Regions from separate parts of the Alishewanella sp. BS5-314 genome, predicted to be linked through region 3. Evidence: predicted binding sites of a transcription regulator. Region 3 holds the regulator's gene; each other region holds the start of a gene.
The links. Region 3 encodes LexA, which represses DNA repair genes until DNA is damaged. Its sites were predicted from a motif close to TACTGTATNNNNATACAGTA; they were not measured.
Positions count from the first base shown of each region.

Region 1 (7,696 bases), on a different contig from region 3:
TCGCCATGCTTTATCGCACTTCGACCAAACTGCCTCTGCACAAAGCGCCAAGCTAAACGAGTACACCACACTCAGACTCCGGTACGCCCGCCGTACCGGAGTCATTCTGCGATAGTGATAGACAAGATTAAGCCAAACCCCACCAAAGACTTATCACAGCGAGCGATATCCGTGCCATCAATGACACGCCGCACTACGACTACGCACGCCCTGCACGAAGCGCCAAACTAAACGAGTACACCACACCCAGACTCCGGTACGCCCGCCGTACCGGAGTCATCCTGCGATAGTGATAAAAAGACTAACCAAGGAATACAAGAAGTTACTAACAGAGAGCTAGCTGTCGCCGACTTTGCATAAACGACAAAGATCCGCAGCAGTAACTATTTGCGGATCAAATTGCCATTAAGATCAAAAGTCCATTCGGCAGGGCCAAGCTCTGCAAGCAATGCCGATACCTCTGTTAATGGCCTGGCGGCGATAAATTGCTTTTGGGTATCGAGAAAGATCAGCCATTCACTGGCTTGTTTGGCGATATCCTGTTCATTAAATTGGCTATGCATACCCATATAGACTGGCATGACGCTACGCCAGCCCTGTTCCAGCCGGAAGATGTAACGACTCTGATAGTCGGGATGCAGAAAATTGGCCTGCTCGATCGCATTTAGTTGGCTGCGGTCGAATACCCGGGCGATGGCAACACTGCTGGAGCGTTGCAAATAACCGCGTAATAGCAGCAACTGCTGTGCGCTTGCAGCTTCGTTCTGGTTAGCAGTTAAACTGCTTGCCAGTGGTTCGGCAATCTCCAATGCAAACAGTTGTAACTCGTACTGATCCAGATTCTCACGATAGCGGTTAAATTCATCACAGCTACCAGCTTGCAGAGGGTCACGCGGTTGTAGGCGTTGCCAGTCACCGGCTTGTCGGCTGGCGAACAGGAAATTCTGATATGGCAGCTGCAGTTTGGCCTCGATCGCCGAGCGTAACAGCTGCAAATCCGGTAAACCGGCCTGACGGTAGTCGCGTTGTGATTGGCATGCTTCATATTGCACGCTTAGCACGCTATGAGCTTGCTGCGCTGCCAAGGCGGCCTGGAGCAGGCTGCGCTCGGACTGGCTAAGGTGTTCCAGGCTCGGCTGACTGGTGGCAAGTAACAACGATAACAGACTAAGCATAAGGTCTCCGCAAATTTTCCTGACTGTACCAGCTTTCGGCAGCCAGCCCCACTATTTCTGCGCTGTTTAATGATGTTTGGCGACGCTTTGCTGCATCAGTTTAATAATGGCGGCTTTACCGGCGAGTTGAAACCGCTTGGCAAGCAGTGACCAGGGCTGTCTTTGCCAGCAACGGGCGATAAAGACGGCAGTTGCCAGCGGATCTAACTGTAACCGGTGCTGGTTAAACCAATAGACCAGCAAGGTTGCCACCAGTTCATAAGGTCGTTGCCCGTTGGCAAACAAGCTAAGTTGCTGTCGCTCAAAAGGGCTAAGGATACGCAGTGGCGGTTTAACCAGCTGCAGCATTAATGCAGGTTGCAGATCCGACGGGTATTCGCTGAGCTCCAGATACAGTTGCTGCGAGAAATGTTCAGCCAGACGGCTGACCGTAGCAGTGTCACCCTGTAAGGCTTTACATACCAGTACCGAAGGTTCGGCGCTGGCTTTATCCAGTTGTTGACCGAGGCGGATTGGCAAAAAAGCATTGCGCTGCCAAAAACCTAATAAGCTCGGCGTGGCGCCAAAGCTACTACCAAGATAATGATAACCACGGCGGCTAAGTTCATCACTGACCAATTGCAGTAGCTGGCTACCCAGCCCAAGCTGTTGTAAGCCGGGCACTATGGCGATGCGCATAATGCGCGCTAGTTTTAGGCACGCCAATCCGGGCTCGGCAAGATGAAAGGCCAGACTTTGCGCCAGCAGATGCCCCTGTACCCGCCGCTTGCCCTGATAGATCTGCTCTGCCAGTTCGGCGCTAAACTCGCCTTCGCTGCTAAGCAACATACAGCCAAGTAATTGGCCGTTTTGCTCCAGCGTATACACCGCGAGAGCAGCGTTTTCTAATAACGCCAGTAAATCTTTAACCTGGGTTTGATAGTGGGCAAAGCTGAGCAAAGCAAAGACCTGCTGCAGCTTTTCCGGCTCGACCAGCCAGTCGTGATGTTGATAATGCTTTAACAGCACAGCTTGAGTACTGTCGTATGCAGGCTCGGGCAAGTCCAGTTTTAACAGAAAGCTGTGCCGGATTAACTGCTCCAGCGGATCCTGCGCTTGATAACGGATTGGCTCGGTTAAGCGTAGCTGCCGCCAGTCAGGACATTGTTGCGCTAAATAAGGCTGAAACCTTAACTGAAAACCCCGGCCTGTGCCTTCGTAACCATGCTCGGTGCTGGCAAACACCAAGCGGCTATAGTGATTAACCAGCTGTTGTAATTGCGGGGCCGGCAGGGCTGCAGCTTCATCCACCAGCACCAGATCAGCGACTGGCAGCTCAGCCAATAACTGGTCAATCGCGATAAATTGCAGGACATTTTGCTGCGCTTGCTGGACCTGGTTGGCGAAGTGCGCAAGAGCAACACTGGCCTGAAGCTGGGAGGGGGCCGTGATCAGGATACGCTGTTTTCCCTGCTTAGCCAGCTCTGCTGCGGCCAGCCCCAGTGCAGCCGACTTACCACAGCCGCGATCGGCGGTTAATACCAGCGGGCGACGGCGATGACCTGTTACTACCTTTACAATAGCCGCCACGGCTGTCTGCTGCCCGGCAGTTTTAAAAGGCGGCTGACACTCAGCCGCCACGGCTAGCGGGGGAAAAGTGGGTTGTTGCAGGATCTGAATATCGCCATCCGCTGTAAGTTGGGCGTGCAACAGATTGGCTTGTTGCAAAGTATTGCGCCAAAAAGCAGTAAAGCCTTGCGCGCCGGCCTGCGGCGTCAGTGGGTAGGATAATAACGGCTGATGGTCCGGATTGGGCTGTGCCAGCCAACTGTCGGTAGGCGGTGTCAGCAGCAGCCACAAGCCACCCGCTTTTAGGGCGCCACTGGCAGCGGCGATCTGATCGCCGTTAAAGCCGCTACAGGCGTTAATCACCAGCCAGTCACATTCGGTGCCCAGCAACTGATGCGCTTTCGCCTGCTTAAGCGCTGTGCACTGCTCCGGAGCCTCACTCCCCAGCCACCAACAACGCTCTGGCGCAAACTGCGCCAGCAGTTGTTTGGCAAGGTGCAATAAGGCGGCAGGCTCACCTTGCAGCCATACTGGCAGCCGTACCCGCTGTGCAGCGGCCTGCTGTAACAACTGGCCGAGCTGCTGCAGTCGCATTTAGATCGCTTCCAGCCGGGCATATGCGGTCATCAGCCATTTGCTGCCCAACTGATCAAAGTTGACCTGAATGCGCGATTGCGGGCCGCTGCCTTCGTAATTCAGGACAGTGCCTTCGCCAAATTTTTCATGCAGCACCCGTTGCCCGAGCTTAAAGCCGGTGTTTTCAAAGGCGCTGTGGCTGGCGGCACCGCTAAAGCGGTTATTAACCAGCGGCCGGCTAACCTGCGTGGTTAAACGGATTTCTTCGACACACTCGGCCGGCAACTCGCGTAAGAAGCGCGACGGTTTCGGATATTGTTCCTGGCCGTATAAACGGCGGCTTTGGGCATGGCATAAATACAACTTTTGCATAGCGCGGGTCATGCCGACATAACAAAGGCGTCGCTCTTCCTCCAGCCTAATCGGGTCATCGCCACTTTGCTGGCTGGGGAACAGACCTTCCTCGAGGCCACACACAAATACTAACGGGAATTCCAGACCTTTGGCGGTGTGCAACGTCATCAGCTGCACCGCATCGGAATGCTCTTCCGCCTGATATTCACCCGCTTCCAGCGCCGCCTGAGATAAAAACGCCGACAGCGGGCTCATTTCTTCCAGCAGTGGGCTGTCGAAGTTCTGGCAGGCGGTGATCAGCTCGTTTAAGTTTTCTATACGGGTTTGGGCTTTCTCACCTTTTTCCGCCTGATACATGGCATAGAGCCCGGATTGTTTGATCACATGTTCAGCCTGCTCGTGCAGTGGCAGCTCGGTCAGCTCAGCATCCAACTGGCCAATTAACTGCATAAATTGCGCGATGGCATTCGCCGCACGGCCACTAAGCTGCTTTTCCTGCAACAGTTGCTCTAATGCCTGCCATAGCGTCTGCCCCTGCGCGCGCGCTTGCTGCCGTACTTTATCCAGGGTGGTATCACCGATACCGCGGGCCGGTGTATTGATAATCCGCTCCAGCGCCGCGTCATCCTGACGGTTGTTAATCAGCCGCAGATAAGACAGCGCATCTTTAATTTCCTGCCGTTCATAGAAGCGCAGGCCGCCATAGATACGATAGTGTAAACCATCCTGAATTAACGCCTCTTCCAACACCCGTGACTGGGCGTTATTGCGATACAGAATGGCAGTATCGGTGAGCGGATTACCCTTGTTATGCCAGTCGCGGATACGGCTGACGATAAAGCGGGCTTCATCCAGCTCGTTAAAGGCGGTATACAGCGAAATACTTTCGCCTTCGCTACCGTCGGTCCACAGATCTTTGCCAAGCCGGCTTTGGTTATTGCTGATCACCGCATTGGCAGCTTTCAAAATTGTTGCAGTGGAGCGGTAGTTTTGCTCCAGGCGGATGGTATCCGCCCCGTCAAAATCTTTTAAAAACTGCTGGATATTTTCAACGCGGGCGCCGCGCCAACCGTAGATCGACTGATCATCGTCACCGACAATCATTACCTTAGCACTGCTGCCGGCCAGCAATCGCAGCCACTGGTATTGAATGGCGTTGGTATCCTGAAACTCATCGACCAGAATATGGCGGAAACGCTGCTGATAGTGGCCGCGCACCTCGGCATTCTGCTTTAACAGCTCAAAGCTGCGCAGCAAGATTTCGGCAAAATCGACCAGACCGGCGCGATCACACATTTCCTGATACGCGGCATAGATCTTAATCATTTGCGCCAGGCTGTAATCACCACCGGCGTCCAGCATACCCGGGCGTTGGCCTTCATCTTTACGGGCATTGATAAACCACTGCAGCTGTTTGGCTGGCCAGTGCTTTTCATCCAGATTCAGCGCTTTTAATACCCGCTTCACCAGCCGTAACTGGTCGTCAGAATCGATGATCTGAAAGCCTTGCGGTAAACCGGCTTCCTGATAATGGGCGCGCAGCATACGGTGTGACAGGCCATGAAAGGTACCCATCCACAGATTATTCAGGCTGACGCCAATGGTGCTTTCAATCCGGGCGCGCATTTCCTGCGCCGCTTTATTGGTAAAGGTTACGGCCAGCAAACTGTAGGGCGCAACCCGCTCTACCTGCATTAACCAGGCTAAGCGATGCACCAGCACCCGGGTTTTACCACTACCGGCCCCGGCCAGTACCAGCATATGTTGCGGGGGGGCCGCTACCGCATCGCGTTGTTTATCATTTAGCCCGTCCAGCAGGTAAGAAACATCCATTAGTTGGCCTCGTTTACTTAGTATCGGGGCATTATAACAGCCAGCAGCGGGGCGCCAAGTCAGAGGGGTGATTTAGTGGATAAATAACCAGTTACTATCTTCCTGAGATGTTTTAGAAAGCCTTTATCCAAATAGGGTAATAGGTGTACAGATCGTGCGCCTTGTGAGGGGGGTATTTATATGATAGGTTCAAGTTGTTAGTTTTTTGGCAAATAAAGAATACAAACACCTTGTTGCGTTGGCCAACTAAAATGGTATGAATGGAAATTTAAAGGAGTAAATTAATGCAAGGTTTAAATGGATGGCAGAGAATCTACTTTGTCATCGTTGTTACCTGGCTAAGTTATTTGGCTTATATTGCATATTCCCAGTTTACTGTTGCCGAAAGCAGCATTGCTGAACTACAAGCAACAGTAGAGCGTTATCAAAAGGCGCAGCAAGATACGATAGTCTCTGATGATGGAGGGGTATTTGAACAAATTCTTGTTGGTTCACCTTTAAGCCCGGAACAATGGTTGGCTCACTACCAAGCGCAACTTACTCAAGTTACCGAGGCTAAGCGACAAAATCTGATTTTTATCTTGGTATTAGCGACATTACCACCGCTATTAATCTATCTGATACTCAGCTGGATTGTGGCCGGTTTTCGTCAACATAAACCACGTGCTAGTTAGCATCCAGAAGGGCGGCAAGCTGTGCCAGCGCTGTCAGGCGCAGATGCGGCAGGATAGTGACCGGCTGCTGTAGGTGATCCAACCAGGCGGCCTGGCAACCGGCATTTAGCGCGCCCATCACATCGGCACGGTGGCTGTCGCCGATATGCAGAATATGCTGTGGCGCGGTTTGTAACCGGTTGGCGGCGGTAAGAAATAAATCGGCGTAGGGTTTCATTCGGCCATCCGGGCCGGCTTGCAGACTAAACTCAAATAACTCGCCTAAGCCCATTTTCTGAATACAGGCATTGCCATTGGTGATCGCAACCAGTTGATAACGGCTGGCCAGCGCCGTTAGCAGCGCTTTGACTTCCGGCTTGATCTTGATATTGGTGCGTTCCTGCCAGAATGCGGTATAAGCCAGTTCGGCAATCTCGCCTGCCTCACACTGGCTTAAGCCTAAACTGACTAAGCCGGCTTCAATACCCAGTAGACGCCAACGGCCTAAATCATGGCGGATCTCCGGTGTGGCCTTAGCCAGTAAACGGCGCTGCTGCCACCAAAAATCACTGTCGTAACCGCGGGTGATCGGGGCATGCTGTGCCAGACTGTGCAGCATGGCAGCTTCGGCGGCGGCAATTACTGGTTTATTGTCGTACAGGGTATCGTCTAAATCGAAAGACAATACCGAAATAGGTTGTAAGGCTTTAAATAATTGCATTATTTCTTCCTGGCCCTTGGATGGGCGCTATCATAAACCTTGGCCAGATGCTGAAAATCCAGGTGGGTATACACCTGGGTGGTGCTGAGATTGGCATGGCCCAATAGCTCTTGTACGCCGCGCAGGTCGCCACTGGATTGCAATAAGTGGCTGGCAAAAGAGTGACGTAGCATATGCGGATGTAACTGTTGCCCCAAGCCTTGTTGTTTAGCCCAGTGTAAAACCCGTTCTCTGACCTGGCGCGGTGAAATACGCTGCCGCTCGATACTTAAGAACAGTGCCTGTTGATCGGCGGCTGGCGTATCTGCATCTAACAGCGCCGGGCGCTGCACCAGCCATTCGCGCAGCGCCGAGCGCGCCATCCGGCCAACCGGTAACTGGCGTTGCTTATTGCCCTTACCGGTAACCCGCACTAAGGCTTCGCTCAGTTGTAAATCCGGCAAATTCAGTGCAACCAGCTCGGTCAGCCGCAAGCCGGAAGAATAAAACAGCTCCAGCATCGCTTTATCGCGGCAGGCCAGAATATCGTCGTGGCTGTCAAAGCTCAGCAACTGGCTGATTTGTTCAATTTCCAGCTGTTTGGGCAGGGTTTTGTCCGGTTTTGGCAGCTTGAGATAATCGGCCGGGTTCTGGCTTAACCACTGCTGGCTGATACCGTAGCGGTAAAAACTGCGCAGTGCTGAGGCCGCCAGACTCAGTGAGCGGGCACTGAGGCCGCTTTTGCGGAAGCGTAAAAACTGTCGTTGCAATTGTTGTTCACTGAGCACAAACCAGCTGGCTGCTTCAGCATGCAGCGCAAGGCCCAGTTTTGTCAGTTGCTGCTGATAGCTGCTCAG
Region 1 is NZ_JACEHJ010000003.1:4,666-12,361, reverse strand. Features, by position in the region: gene H1D31_RS17305 (hypothetical protein) at 384-1,175, opposite strand; gene H1D31_RS17300 (GNAT family N-acetyltransferase) at 1,242-3,317, opposite strand; gene uvrD (DNA helicase II) at 3,318-5,486, opposite strand; gene H1D31_RS17290 (hypothetical protein) at 5,771-6,160, shown strand; gene H1D31_RS17285 (HAD-IA family hydrolase) at 6,153-6,860, opposite strand; gene xerC (tyrosine recombinase XerC) at 6,860-7,696, opposite strand, start outside.
Region 1: uvrD (DNA helicase II) is a predicted target of LexA. The motif match lies at 5,560-5,579, and genes of this name have one in related genera.

Region 2 (7,696 bases), on a different contig from region 3:
AGCTCAGGCTATCAACAAAGATCGCCGCGGAGCGACATGAACATTATGCGCGAAAATTGATACAACAGCATTTTACTGAGCAAGCCTTACTGGAGTTACCCGTGTTGGCAAACGAGCTTGCCGCGCGGTTACGGCAGACATTAGGTCCGGTTGTTGTCGGTAACTGGCGCAGCCGGTGGGGGCATTGTAAACAAAACGGCGAGCTGGGCTTTAACTGGCGGTTAATGCAAGTGCCGCTCTGGGTCCGGCGCTATGTAGTGATCCACGAGCTGGCGCATTTGCAGCATATGAATCATTCACCCGCATTCTGGCAGTTGGTGCAGCAACATTGTCCACAGTATAGAGAAGCGAAAGCCTGGCTTAAACAACACCAAGCCGAACTGTTGAATTAGGGGTAAAAAAAAGCCGACCATCAGGTCGGCAACATAAGGACATCGATTAAAGGAGAGATGTTCACCAGCTTTACTTCACCTAGTCAGACTCTGCGCGCAGCAAAAAATTCCCGCTGGTAGCGATTTTTTTGAAAACATTTTGGCATTAGGCTATCAGTTCTGGTTTAATCTAGCGCCTAAACCGTGTCACTACAGCAACAAAACTCAATAATAAGCTCAGACAGAGTACCCGACAATGACCAATCCGTTACGTTTATTACAACTGTTGAAACTACTTGATCTCACCCGGCTGACTGAAGCAGATAGTCAGGCTGAGATGGCCGCCTGGCTGAATGCCATCCCGGCTTTGCCTGCACCTGTTGCCGCGCTCTGTGTTTATCCGGAGTTTTTGTCTCAGACGGCGGACTATCTGGCCGCAGCCGCTAAGGCAACCGAGTTGGCGACAGTTGTTAATTTTCCCGGCGGTGACCAGCCGCTGGCACAGGTTCTGGCTGATATTGCACGCTGCCGGGCCTTGGGCGCCACCGAAATTGATTGTGTGTTGCCGTACTCACAATTACTGGCAGGTAACGAGTCTGAGGTGAGTGCTTTTCTGACCGCGGTCAGAGAGGCCAGCCTGGGGTTGGGGCTGAAAATAATTATTGAATCAGGTGAGTTACTGACGGCGCAGCAAGTGACTAAGGCTACCGAACTGGTTATTGCCAGTGGCGCCGACTTCGTTAAAACCTCAACCGGTAAGGTACCAGTGGGATGTACACTGGAAGCGGCCAGGATCATTTTGACCAGTATTGCGGCAGCAGAGCGCCCGGTGGGCTTTAAAGCCTCCGGTGGTGTTAAGACAGTTGAACAGGCATTGCAATTACTGGAACTGTATGAAGAGATCACCGGACTGACGGCGACCAGGCAAGGTATGCGCATTGGTGCCAGCAGCTTATTAACTGAATTATTACAGCTGTTACCCCGTTAAGTGAAGTAGGGCAGCTCCGTTCGGCTTGCCGTGCGGTGCTGTTCCAGAATCAATAGTATTGGTCACTGCGTTCCGCTGTTCAATGCTACGCATTGTCGAACCTGACGAAGGTTCTCACCTTCCCCTGAGTAGTATTTGCTAAGAGTGGTTTAACTTAGGAATTTGGTGCTCAGAAGGAGAATGGTGGAGGGGGAAGGATTACTCGCTGCGCTCGCCTTACAGGCCAGCGTCACTATGTTCCGCTGTTCAATGCTACGCATTGTCGAACCTGACGAAGGTTCTCACCTTCCCCTGAGTCGTATTTGCTAAGAGTGGTTTAACATAGGAATTTGACGCTGAGAAGGAGAATGGTGGAGGGGGAAGGATTCGAACCTTCGAAGGCAGTGCCGGCAGATTTACAGTCTGATCCCTTTGGCCACTCGGGAACCCCTCCACGAGTGCGCGCATCTTATCAAACTGAAGTTTGATGTAAAGCATTTTGCTAAAGTTTTTTGACCGTTTGCCGATTAACTCAACAGTCGTTGTCAGATGGCATCAGTATGCAGCCAATTATCAATGAATGGCAGTTAGGGGATCGTTTAGGTAAGGCACTGCAGCATCAGCAGCGGGCTGACTTTTCCCTATGGTTAGCATTCTTATCTCCTGCAGTTGAGGAGATGGCAGAATTTCAAACGCCTGTAAATCAGGCTGCGCAACCCAAACATGATCTGTACCAGCAGCTGGCGGTCAGTAGACGTCGCCCGTTCGCTTATCAAACCACAGACGAGCTGGCCTTATTGCAACAGAGCCAGGCCGCGCAGCAAGGTTTGGCGCAATTAAAGCTGTACAGTTATCTACAGGAACAGCCCTGGGTGTGGCAGGAAGATAAGCGTAAACTCGAACCTCAGGTGGTTGCCGACCTGGATTTGCACTGTCGCCGTCGGTTGGCTGGGGATAAAATGCCCCCCTCTGTCAGTGATGAAACTGCACTTTACGAGATCCTGGAACAGTTATCAGCGACGCAGGTTTGATGAGCTGTAGCGACCCGTGCTGATAACCACAAAATCACCCGATAAAGCACAGCATGCTCGATCCTGCCCTTTCTCTAGTGCATCCTTTATCCTACTGCCGTTCTATCGCAATTGACCACTAGGCAAATGAGTTTGGCAGCGCTTAAATTTTTTACCGCTACCACAGGGGCAGGGATCATTAGCGCCCAATTTAATCGCCGGCAACGCAGTAAGCTTACCGCTGGTATAATACCAACGATCCTGAAAGATAAAGTCCGAGACTTCCGCGATAAACTCCAGCTTGTTGTGCTGAATAAAGCTGGCAATAAAACTAACCTGTCCCTGCTTAGGCTCGGATATGGCGTGTTTCACTTCTAGTTTGCAAAAATGTACCGCCTTGGCAAAAGCTTCCAGCGCGGCAGCAGATTCGCTGGCCCGTTGCTCTGCGGCAAGGGTGGCAAGCAGATACTGACTGTCGGCAACACAAAAGGCACTATAGCGAGAACGCATCAGGCGTTCACAACTATCAGGTTGAGCCTGCCCACTTAAATAGGGTTGGCAGCATTCTGCAAAAGCCTTACCTGAACAGCAATAGCATAACATCTTATCTCTCCGGGCCGACCTGTTCCGCACGCGTTAGCGTACTCTTCATGTCATTGGTTGCGAGGGTATTACGCTATATAGTTTAACGACTTTGCTGCAATGCTGATAGCCCAGGGGCAGCGGCTGTTATTAGTGAGCCGCCGTCGTATCTGTAGGCAGTATATGCAAGGTACATTGTTGCTGTATGGCAAAAGTCTGCAGTAGCTGCTGTTGCTGAGACGGTAATTTCTGGCAACAGATCACCGCCTGGCAATCCGGGTTCTGTAATGTCGCTTGGATCAGCTGTGACAAGTCGGCTGTTGCTTGAGTATGAACCACGAGAATATGCTGTAATGGCAACTGACAAGCTTGCCAGAATGCTTTTGCCGGTTTAAAACCAGGGGCGATTAGAACAATCCAGCCGCTCGCTTGGCGATACTGTTGTAACAGCTTAAGTAATTGCAACTCGCTGCTGTGTTGTTGCAATTGCTGCCAGTGATGTGCTGTGCTGCTGGCAGCTTGATGCTGACTCGATTCAGTTTGGTAAGAATGGTTAGATACAAACATGGCAACCTCTATCTGTGTATTTATACAGTGTATGCATATACAGTAGTTGCTGTTTAAATAAAAAGCAAGTGCTTTTCTGCAGGCAATTTTGCAGTCGCCTGTCATGCAACTGTCATTTTAAGGTTCTACTATTCGCCAGTTATTGCTGGCGGAGCCAAAAAATGGCGGTTTCTGAACTCTGTTGCACAGAACTGGATAAAATTTTACATAAACGGGCGTTACAGCCAGTGTTTCAACCCATTCTGAATTTGCAGGACGGTACTGTCATTGCCTATGAAGCGCTGATCCGTGGCCCCTCTGATAGCCCGTTACATTCGCCACTACAATTATTTAAAACTGCCCTGGGCTGTGGTCAGCTGGAGCAGTTAGAGATGCTGTGCCGTGAGCTGAGTATAGAGAGCTTTGCTAAAGCAGAACTGAATAGCAAACTCTTTCTTAACGTCAATCCACTTATCTTACTGACGGCAGACCATCCCAGCGGTTTGACCAAACAACTGTTAAAGGCGGCACAGATTGACCCCTCGGAAGTGGTGATCGAAATTTCCGAACAGTATCAGGTGGAAGATGCCGGTTTACTGGTTAAAGCTGTGCAGCATTATCGGGAACTGGGCTTTCAAATTGCGATTGATGATTTAGGCAGCGGCTTTTCAGGTTTGAAACTGTGGTCTGAGTTACAGCCTGATATTGTGAAGATTGATCGGCATTTTATTAGCGAACTGGACAAAGACCTTACCAAACAAGCTTTCGTGCGTAATATTGTTAGTCTGGCCAAAGCGATTGGCGCAACCGTAGTGGCTGAAGGAATAGAAACCGCTGAAGAGTTAAGATGGTGTCGTGAACTGGGTGCCGATTTGGGACAGGGCTATTTGTTAGGACGGCCTCAAGCCAGTTTTGCCGATCCGCAACGTTGTCGGACGCTCTTTAGCACTGAACTTCATAGTGAAATCAGTTCTGAACAAGTCGAAGCCTTGTTGCTTGAGGTTGCCGCTGTCAGTCCGCAGCAAACGGTTGCCCAGGCAGCAACCCTATTTCAATCAGATAGTCAGTTGCAAAGTTTACCTGTAGTTGAACAGGGCCGACCTGTTGGTTTGATTTGCCGCACTGATCTGCAAGCCTTGCTGGCGCAGCCTTTTGGCCGGGCGCTCTATGAAAAGAAATCTTTAGCCAGTGTGATGAACCGGCAACCGGTAGTGGTTGAGATCAGTGCCACGCTCGAGGAGGTAAGCCAGCGCGTCGCTGATGATGAGCACAATGCCGCCAGCTGGTTTTTTATTATTTGCCGCCAGGGTGAATATTGTGGTCTGGGTTCGGTAAGGGCTCTGCTCAAACAAATCAGTGAACGCAAACTACAACTAGCTCGATATGCCAACCCGTTAACGTTATTACCCGGTAATGTGCCTATTTACCAGCGTATTGATAAATTGCTGCGACAAAAAGCCAATTTTGCCGTGGCTTATCTGGATCTGAATCATTTTAAACCTTACAACGATATATACGGTTACAGTAAAGGCGATGCAGTGTTATTACTGGTCGCCGAGCTATTACAGCAGCATAGTTCGTCGCAATCCTTTGTTGGTCATATTGGTGGTGATGATTTTGTGCTGATTGCTGAGCCTGACGAATGCGAAACGCTTTGCCGGCAAGTTGTGCAGCTTTTTGCTAAGCGTATCGCGTTGTACTATCGGCAAGAGGATCTGCGTCTGGGGGGTATCACGGCGTTAAGCCGTAACGGTGATTCCCGCTTTTATCCACTATTATCTCTCGCAGTTGGTATCGCCCATCCTGATCCGGCGCAATGCTTCAGCCATCACGATGTCGCGGCGCTGTCTGCTGCCGCAAAGCAGGAAGCAAAGCGTCTCGGCGGCAATACGGTGTTCATTTCACGCCGTCGCGGACCTGAGCGGCAACATATAAATGTACTGGCTGGACCATCTGTTGCCTGATTTACGTTAATATAGCCTTTTTACCAGCAACAGAGAGCAATAGATGTTGTTAGATGCTTTTGTCAGCCGGCAGGGAGAGGCTTTTAGCTTTAGCCGGCAACATTCCTGTACCTTCGCCAAGCAAGTCGCAGGAGACTTTAATCCTATTCATGATGTCGACGCCAAGCGTTTCTGTGTGCCAGGCGATCTGTTGTTCAGTTATCTGCTGAGCCGGTATGGTGTAAGCCAACAATTAAATTGCCAGTTCTCGGGTATGGTCAGCGCGGATGTCTTACTGCACTGTAAGATCACTGCAGGTCAAATCCAGGTCTGTGACGAGCAGGACCGGGTTTATCTGACCATTCAATTTAGCGGCGAGCATCGCCACGACCTGAGCGTTATCGAGCCATTGTTTCAGGACTATGTCCGATTTTCCGGTAAGAACTTTCCCGACATTCTGCAACCGCTGATGGCGGAGCAGGGCGTGATGATTAACCCGCAGCGACCTTTAGTCATTTATGAAAGTATGTCGCTGTCTTTTCAACAACTGCCAACCTCTCCAGTTAAGTTGGCGCTGTCAGGCAGTAAATTAGAGGTCGAAGGTAAGCGCGGTAATGTGACTTTAAGCTTTACACTATCCGAGCAAGGCGTCGTTATCGGGCAGGGTGCCAAGAAAATGATCCTAAGTAACCTGCAACCTTATGATGAAAGTCTGATGCAGCAAATGGTTACTGACTATAATAACCGCCGTTCCGCTGCAGGTTGCTACGATTTGGCCGTTTAACAGCGGCTGTTAACGGCCGCCAGACGATCCAAATCAAGCTTTTGTGCAAAAAACAGTCGAACAAACGCATTTTCAAAAATACTGCTTGCAGGCTGTTCTAAACTCCCTATAATGCGCATCCACAGACGGGGACAACGGCAACGAACTCCAAGTCTGAAAGAATCCTGAGGCAAGCGCCTCGCTTCGTAGAACGAAGCACGCTCTTTAACAATAAGCAATCAATTATCTGTGTGGGCACTTATGATGGTTTCGAAATGAAATTAATCAGAAAGTGACCAAGTAAAATTAGTCAGTGACTGAGCGCCGCTTCGGTGGCAGAAAGAACTTTAATTGAAGAGTTTGATCATGGCTCAGATTGAACGCTGGCGGCAGGCCTAACACATGCAAGTCGAGCGAATGAGGGGAGCTTGCTCCCTGATTTAGCGGCGGACGGGTGAGTAATGCGTAGGAAGCTGCCCGATAGAGGGGGATACCAGTTGGAAACGACTGTTAATACCGCATAATGTCTACGGACCAAAGTGTGGGACCTTCGGGCCACATGCTATCGGATGCGCCTACGTGGGATTAGCTAGTTGGTGGGGTAATGGCTCACCAAGGCGACGATCCCTAGCTGGTTTGAGAGGATGATCAGCCACACTGGAACTGAGACACGGTCCAGACTCCTACGGGAGGCAGCAGTGGGGAATATTGGACAATGGGCGCAAGCCTGATCCAGCCATGCCGCGTGTGTGAAGAAGGCCTTCGGGTTGTAAAGCACTTTCAGTGGGGAGGAAGGGGTTGTAGTTAACAGCTGCAATTTTTGACGTTACCCACAGAAGAAGCACCGGCTAACTCCGTGCCAGCAGCCGCGGTAATACGGAGGGTGCAAGCGTTAATCGGAATTACTGGGCGTAAAGCGCACGCAGGCGGCTTTTTAAGTCGGATGTGAAAGCCCCGGGCTCAACCTGGGAATTGCATCTGATACTGGGAAGCTAGAGTATGTGAGAGGGGGGTAGAATTCCAAGTGTAGCGGTGAAATGCGTAGAGATTTGGAGGAATACCAGTGGCGAAGGCGGCCCCCTGGCACAATACTGACGCTCAGGTGCGAAAGCGTGGGGAGCAAACAGGATTAGATACCCTGGTAGTCCACGCCGTAAACGATGTCTACTAGATGTTCGTGGTCTTGTACCGTGAGTATCGCAGCTAACGCATTAAGTAGACCGCCTGGGGAGTACGGTCGCAAGATTAAAACTCAAATGAATTGACGGGGGCCCGCACAAGCGGTGGAGCATGTGGTTTAATTCGACGCAACGCGAAGAACCTTACCTACTCTTGACATCTACAGAACTTGGTAGAGATACCTAGGTGCCTTCGGGAACTGTAAGACAGGTGCTGCATGGCTGTCGTCAGCTCGTGTTGTGAAATGTTGGGTTAAGTCCCGCAACGAGCGCAACCCTTATCCTTAGTTGCCAGCGATTCGGTCGGGAACTCTAGGGAGACTGCCGGTGATAAAC
Region 2 is NZ_JACEHJ010000002.1:748,266-755,961, forward strand. Features, by position in the region: gene H1D31_RS08045 (M48 family metallopeptidase) at 1-392, shown strand, start outside; gene deoC (deoxyribose-phosphate aldolase) at 628-1,359, shown strand; RNA gene H1D31_RS08055 (RtT sRNA) at 1,541-1,664, opposite strand; tRNA gene H1D31_RS08060 (tRNA-Tyr) at 1,708-1,792, opposite strand; gene H1D31_RS08065 (VC2046/SO_2500 family protein) at 1,899-2,369, shown strand; gene H1D31_RS08070 (YchJ family protein) at 2,472-2,858, opposite strand; gene H1D31_RS08075 (SulA-like leucine-rich domain-containing protein) at 3,081-3,497, opposite strand; gene H1D31_RS08080 (phosphodiesterase) at 3,659-5,440, shown strand; gene H1D31_RS08085 (DUF3581 family protein) at 5,484-6,203, shown strand; rRNA gene H1D31_RS08090 (16S ribosomal RNA) at 6,531-7,696, shown strand, end outside.
Region 2: H1D31_RS08075 (SulA-like leucine-rich domain-containing protein) is a predicted target of LexA. The motif match lies at 3,523-3,542, and genes of this name have one in related genera.

Region 3 (7,696 bases):
CGCCAGCAGCTGCCGGCCGCTCACTGGTCCCTGCTGCTGCACTGCGGCGATCTGCTGTAACTGCACGGTTTTTTCGGCTGCCCGTTGCCATTGCCAATGTGATAACTTGATCAAAATGGCAAAAGCGGTCAGAGTAATTAATAACCAGACCCGGTTAACCGTAAATAATTGACCGAACAACTTAAACTGCATCAGTCAGACTCCGGAGTAGCTATGCTTATTAAAATCATTATCGGCGCACTGTTAATCTTTATCGTGTTTAATCTGGCCAGAGCCGGGGTGGCAATGGTGCGACAACAGGAGAGTACCCTGCCAATGTCGCACTTTCTCGGCCGCAGGGTCCTGTATTCTGCCATCGCCCTGGGCCTGATCCTGCTGGCGATTGCCACCGGCCTGATCACACCCAACCCGCGGCCTTACTAGGCCGCGTTACAACACATAAACAAAGAAGAACAGGCACACCCAAACCACATCAACAAAGTGCCAGTACCAGGCTCCGGCCTGAAACGCGAAGTGTTTTTCTGGCGTAAAGTGTCCTTTCAGCACCCGCAGAAACACAAAGAACAGGATCAGGGCGCCCAGCGTCACATGTAGGCCGTGGAAACCGGTTAACAGGTAAAAGGTATTGCCATAGAAGCCGGAATCAAGCCGCAAGCCCAGATCGCGATAGGCGTGCACATATTCGTAGCCCTGCAGGCATAAGAAGATCACCCCCAGCAACAGGGTAACAAACAGCATGCCCTTTAGTTGACCCCGTTTATTCTGCTCCAGACCGGTATGGGCAAAGTGCAGTGTGACCGAGGAAATCAGCAGGATAGCCGTATTAATCGCCGGCAAACCCCAGGCTGGCATGGCCTGAGTTTCTATACCACTCGGTGTTTTTACCAGTGGCCATACCGGCTGAAAATCCGGCCACAGGATGGCAAAGGTCATGGCATTATTGCTTGCTCCTCCCAGCCATTCCATCGCAATGACCCGGCCATAAAACAAGGCACCGAAAAAGGCCATAAAGAACATCACTTCCGACACAATAAACCAGCTCATGCCCTGCCGGAACGAACGATCCATCTGGCTGCTATACAAGCCAGACATGGACTCATCAATCACATTGCGGAACCAGCCAACCAGCATAAAGACCAGAATGGCTAAGCCCAGTAACAATAACCAACCACCAAAGCCAGTTTGTTGTTTACTCATATCAATAACATAGTGACCGGCGCCAAAGGCGATACAAAATAACGCCACGGCACCGACGATCGGCCAGGGGCTTTGCGCCGGGACATAATATTTTTCGTACGTTTTACTCATCTTATTCCCCAAGATTTTCAGTAGCGGCACTGCCCTGCCAGTTAGCTGTCACATCGTACAGGGTGTAATTCAGCGTAATAGTGCTGAACTGCGCAGGCAGAGCCGGATCAACGTAAAACTGAACTGGCATCAGCATCTTATTGCCAGCTGCCAGTTGTTGTTGGGTAAAGCAGAAACATTCGATTTTATGCAGATACAAAGCGGCCTGTCCGGGCGAAACTGAGGGCACCGCCTGACCGACAATCATCCGGCCGGTTGGATTTTCGGCCAGATAATTCATCACATGCACCTCACCCGGATGTACCGTCAAACGGCGGATCTCCGGCTGAAAAATCCATGGCATGTCTTTATTCGGTCTGGCCAGAAACTCAATGGTCACTTCACGGCTGGTATCAATACCATCTGCCAGTACCGTAGCCGGTACATTTGAGGTTTTGCCATTGATGCCAGTGACTTCACAGAACACGTCGTAAAGTGGCACCAGCGCAAAGCCAAAACCAAACATTAGTACCGTTACCAGTAGCAGTTTGCTTACCAAAGTCCGATGCAGCTGCATAGGGCCTCCTATTTCACTTCCGGCGGTGTATCAAAGGTATGGTAAGGAGCCGGCGACGGCACCTGCCATTCCAGACCTTCAGCGCCTTCCCATACCTGTGCGGTCGCTTTTTCGCCGCCGCGGGCGCATTTGACGATTACCCAGACAAAAATCAGCTGCGATAAGCCAAACAGGAAGCCACCCACGCTGATAAAGGCATTGAAGTCGGCAAATTGCAGCGCATAGTCAGGGATCCGCCGTGGCATACCCGCCAGGCCAACGAAGTGCATTGGGAAAAACAACAGATTGACCGAGATCAGCGAACACCAGAAATGCAGCTGACCTAATCTTTCGTCGTACATATAGCCGGTCCATTTCGGTAGCCAGTAGTAGGCAGCGGCAATAATGGAGAACACCGCGCCGGATACCAGTACATAGTGGAAATGCGCCACTACAAAGTAGGTATCGTGATACTGGAAGTCCGCCGGCGTAATAGCCAGCATCAAACCGGAAAAACCACCGATGGTGAAGAGTACGATAAAGGCCAGTGCAAACATCATCGGGACTTCAAAGGTCATGGCACCACGCCACATGGTTGCGACCCAGTTAAACACCTTCACGCCGGTCGGCACGGCAATAAGCATGGTGCAATACATAAAGAACAGCGTGGCAAATACCGGCATACCGGTGGTAAACATATGGTGCGCCCAAACCAGGAACGATAAGACTGCGATACTGGCGGTGGCATAAACCATAGAGGCATAACCAAACAACGGCTTGCGGGCAAAGGTCGGTATGATAGCCGACACAATACCAAATGCCGGCAGGATCATAATGTAAACTTCCGGGTGACCGAAGAACCAGAAAATATGCTGGAACAATACCGGATCGCCGCCACCGGCCGCATCAAAGAAGCTGGTGCCAAAATACTTATCCGTCAATACCATAGTAACAGCGCCCGCCAGTACCGGCATCACCATAATCAGCAGGAAAGCGGTGATAAACCAGGTCCAGACGAACAGCGGCATCTTCATCCAGGTCATCCCGGGCGCCCGCATATTCCAGATGGTGACGATCACGTTGATGGCACCCATAATTGAGGAAATCCCCATAATGTGTACCGAAAACACGAAGAGCGCCGTGCTGTCATTACTGTAGGTAGTGGATAGCGGGGCATAGAAGGTCCAGCCGAAATCCGGACCACCACCCGGCATAAACAAACTCAGCAACAGGATCAGAAACGCAAACGGCAGGATCCAGAAGCTCCAGTTATTCATTCGGGGCAACGCCATATCCGGGGCGCCAATCATCATCGGGATCATCCAGTTCGCCAAGCCGGTAAAGGCTGGCATCACCGCCCCAAACACCATAATCAGACCATGTACTGTGGTCATCTGATTAAAAAATTGCGGCTCAACAAACTGCATGCCGGGTTGGAACAGTTCCAACCGGATCACCATCGCCATGCTGCCACCGATAAAGAACATCACTAAAGCAAACACCAGATACATGGTACCGATATCTTTATGGTTAGTAGTAAACAGCCAGCGTTTTATCCCGGTTGGCTTATGGTCATGATCATGGTCATGCTCGTGTTCATGTGTAATAGCTGACATCGCTTACTCTCCCTTACCCTGCTGCACAGCGTAAACATCCGCAGCCTGCACGGCATCACCGGTATTATTATCAAAGGCATTGCGGGTATAGGTAATGACCGCGGCCAGTTCTTTCAGGCTGAGCTGCCGGCCAAAGGCCTGCATCGCCGTACCAGGTTTACCATTGACGATAATATCGATATGGGCGCGCCGGTCATTCAGCACCAGCTGACTGCCGCGGATCGCCGGGAAGATGCCGGGTAAACCGTTACCGCTGGCCTGATGACAGGCAACACACCAGCCCTGATACACCCGTTCACCGGTAGCCATCAGTTCTGCCATGTCCATATTCATCGCCAGTAATTCACGCTCTGCTGCCTTTGCTGCGGCAATACGGGCTTCTTCCTGTACCACCCAGGCCTGGTAATCCGCAGGCTCTTTCGCAATCACTACTACTGGCATAAAGCCATGATCTTTACCGCAGAGCTCAGCACACTGACCACGATAAATGCCAGGCTCATCAACCCGGGTCCAGGCTTCATTAATAAAGCCGGGGTTAGCATCTTTTTTAACGGCGAAGGCGGGCACCCACCAGGAGTGAATCACGTCGTCAGAGGTCATCAGAAAGCGAACTTTTTTACCGGTGGGGATCACCAGCGGCCGGTCAACTTCCAGCAGATAGTTCTCGCCTTTGGCCAGCTTGTTAGCAATTTGCTCACGTGGGGTAGCCAACAGGGAGAAATATTCGATCTCATGATCAAGATATTTGTAATGCCACTTCCACTGCGAGCCCGTCACTAATACGGTGACATCTGCAGCCGAGGTATCTTCCATCGCGATTAAGGTTTTGGTGGCAGGTATTGCCATACCAATCAGAATCACCACCGGAATGGCGGTCCACAGAATTTCAACCTTAGTGCTTTCGTGAAACTGAGCCGGCTGCACTCCCCGCGCTTTGCGGTGGCGAATGATGGACCAGAACATGATCCCAAACACCACTGCACCGATAACGCAACAAATCCAGAAAATTGTCATATGCAGTTGATAAACCTGCTGACTAATTTCCGTAACGCCCCGGGTCATATTTAAAGGCATGGATGTTGATGCATTTGCCGATGCGGCAAAAAGCAGGGTCGGCAGCGACCAAAGCAGACAACGCGCGTTTGTCACTGTACTTCTCCTCTGTCATTTGCAAAGCAAATTGCAGAAACCAAGTACACAGAACTACACGGTTTTTTTACTACCCACCCAACCGAATCTATGTGCTATACCCTTCATCCTTAAAGATTCGGGGATATAAGTTTCGCAATTTATTATTGTTATTGTTCTTGGGTTGATTTCGAGGCTAGCGCTGAAATCAGTAGCGGCACACCTGTTGTTATTTTTTCGCCGGCTACCGTCTAAGAATTATCCAGGATGAAGATTATGTAAACCCCTAAAATGCAAAAGTGCCGATAAAACCAACAGGTCATACCAGCACTTTTAAAAATAAGCTATTGAGAAATTTTATAAATTATAACCAGCTACCGTTACGGATCACCCCAACTGCCAAGCCTTCTATGGCGAAAAATTGCTGTCGCAAGTCAACTTTTATCACCTCAAAATCCGGATTTTCCGGTAACAGCAATACCTGATGGCCATCGCGCTGAAAGCGTTTTACCGTGACTTCATCATCGACCCGCGCGACGATGACCTGACCTGGCTGCGCCTGCTGGGTTTTGTGCACGGCCAGTAAGTCGCCATCCAGAATACCGATATCCTGCATACTCATACCTTGCACCCGCAATAAGAAATCAGCATGCGGTTTAAACAGGTTGGCATCGATCTGGTAATGATCCTGGACATGCTCTGCTGCCAGGATCGGCTGACCGGCGGCGACTTTACCAATTAATGGCAAACCCAGTTGCTCCGGGGGCGCGTCCTCTTCCAGTAAACGGATCCCACGAGAGGTGCCGGGTAACATCGCGATCACACCTTTCTTGGCCAGAGCTTTTAAATGTTCTTCCGCTGCGTTAGCTGACTTAAAGCCCAGCCGCACGGCAATTTCTGCCCGCGTCGGCGGCATACCGGTTTCCTGTTGATAATCCTTAATCAGCTGCAGAATTTCTGCCTGTCGTGGAGTAAGAGGTCTGTTCATGCTGGCTACCCATACAGTATTTACTGTGAGTATATACAGTCTTTCTGGCCTTGCCAAGTTTTCAGCGCGAACAAAACTTGCTGCTATGATCAGCTATGCTATTCTTAGCGCCCATTTTTTTCAGGTCAGTAAGGTTATGTTGTCAGGCTTTAAGCTGTTTACCAAACTGTTACGATGGCCCATCCGGCTGTTGGTGAAATATAAAATTGTGCCCGATAATCCTCTGCATGCGCTTGGAGTCGAGCCCGGACGGCCCTTGCTGTATATCTGCCATACTGAGTCCGCCAGCGATTTGGCAACCTTACGCCGGGTATGTCAGCAGTTACAATTACCTGATCCGCTATCGAAGGTGCAATTAGGGTCACAGCTATTACCACGAACCCTGTTTCTGGAGCAACCACACCGGCTGATCGGCGGGCGTGGCAAAACCCGGGCCCTGCAACAAGGCCAGCAATTGTTAGCCGCCCATCTGGCACAGCCTGAGCTAAGAGCGCAGTTAATGCCGGCTGCCATTTTATGGGGCCGGGCACCGGGTAAAGAGAACAGCATTAAATGGCTGATTGGCGAAGCACACTCACCAAACTGGCTGGCAAAATTACTTATTGTGCTAATTTCCGGACGCCATACGCTGGTGCGACTGAGTAAACCCGTGGATCTGCAACAAATGGCGGCCCAGTTTGGTTCCGCACCGGAAACGGCGCGTAAACTGTTACGGATGTCGCGGATCCACTTTTACCGGCAACGGCTGGCGGCAACCGGGCCCAAACTGATGCAACGTAATCAGTTATTTAATGCGTTATTGGCTTCACCGGCGCTGAAAAAGGCCATTGCCGACGAGGCCGAGACTAAACGCATCAGTTATCAGGCGGCCCAGCAGGAAGCCCGCAAGTTATTGCAGGAAATTGCCGCAGACTACCGCACCTCGACACTGCGCTTTGGCGACCGTATCCTTAGCTGGTTATGGCAAAAACTCTACTACGGTATCAAGGTAAAAAATGCCGATCAGCTGCGCGAGCTGGCACAAAAAGGGCACGAAATTGTCTATGTCCCCTGTCACCGCAGCCATATGGATTACTTATTACTTAGCTACATCATCTATCATCAGGGCCTGGTGCCGCCGCATATTGCGGCCGGTATTAATCTGAACTTCTGGCCAGCCGGTACCATTTTCCGCCGCGGTGGCGCTTTCTTTATCCGACGCAGCTTTAGTGGCAACAAGCTGTACTCAGCCGTATTCCGTGAATACCTGAGTTTGTTGTTTATCAAAGGTTATGCCGTCAAGTATTACACTGAAGGCGGTCGCAGCCGCACCGGCCGGCTGTTGCAGCCCAAAACCGGCATGCTGGCGATGACAGTACAGTCGATGCTACGCGGTATCGATCGCCCGGTCACGCTGGTACCGGTGTATCTGGGTTACGAGCATGTGATGGAGGTCAATACCTACCTTAGCGAACTGCAGGGCTCAGGTAAGCAAAAAGAATCGGTGTTTGGCGTACTGAAGGCAATCCGTAATCTGCGCGATTATGGCTATGGCTATGTCAACTTTGGCGAGCCGATTTCACTGAACCAGTATCTGAGCCAGCAAGTGCCAGCGTGGAAAAGTGAAATTAACCCACTGGAAGCACCTAAACCGCAGTGGTTAAATCCGGTGACCGGCAAGTTGTCCGAGCAGATTATGCGGCATATCAATCAGGCGGCGGCATTGAACAGCATTAACCTGATTGCCCTCTGTTTGCTGGCCAGCGATAAGCATAGCCTGACCCGGCAAGAGCTGGTGCAACAGCTGCAAGCCTATCTGACGCTGCAGCAAGCAGCACCCTATCATGCTAATGTCAGCCTGCCAGAACAAAGTGCCGAGCAAATGCTGGAGCATGCGGCCAAGATGCAAAAAATCATGCTGACGGCAGACAGTTTCGGTGAACTGGTCAGTCTAAGCCCGCAGCAAGCGGTACTGATGAGTTATTACCGGAATAATATTCTGCATCTGTTTATCCTGCCGGCCATTCTGGCTTCAGCTGTGCTCAGACAACAGCGACTCAGTTTGACTGAATTGCAAAGCCTGGCCGAACAACTGTATAGCCTGTTAAAACATGAGCTATTTTTGCAGGTGCCCTCACTGCA
Region 3 is NZ_JACEHJ010000001.1:882,945-890,640, forward strand. Features, by position in the region: gene H1D31_RS04130 (SURF1 family protein) at 1-192, opposite strand, end outside; gene H1D31_RS04135 (DUF2909 domain-containing protein) at 214-423, shown strand; gene H1D31_RS04140 (cytochrome c oxidase subunit 3) at 430-1,308, opposite strand; gene H1D31_RS04145 (cytochrome c oxidase assembly protein) at 1,310-1,864, opposite strand; gene ctaD (cytochrome c oxidase subunit I) at 1,873-3,459, opposite strand; gene coxB (cytochrome c oxidase subunit II) at 3,463-4,533, opposite strand; gene lexA (transcriptional repressor LexA) at 4,952-5,575, opposite strand; gene plsB (glycerol-3-phosphate 1-O-acyltransferase PlsB) at 5,712-7,696, shown strand, end outside.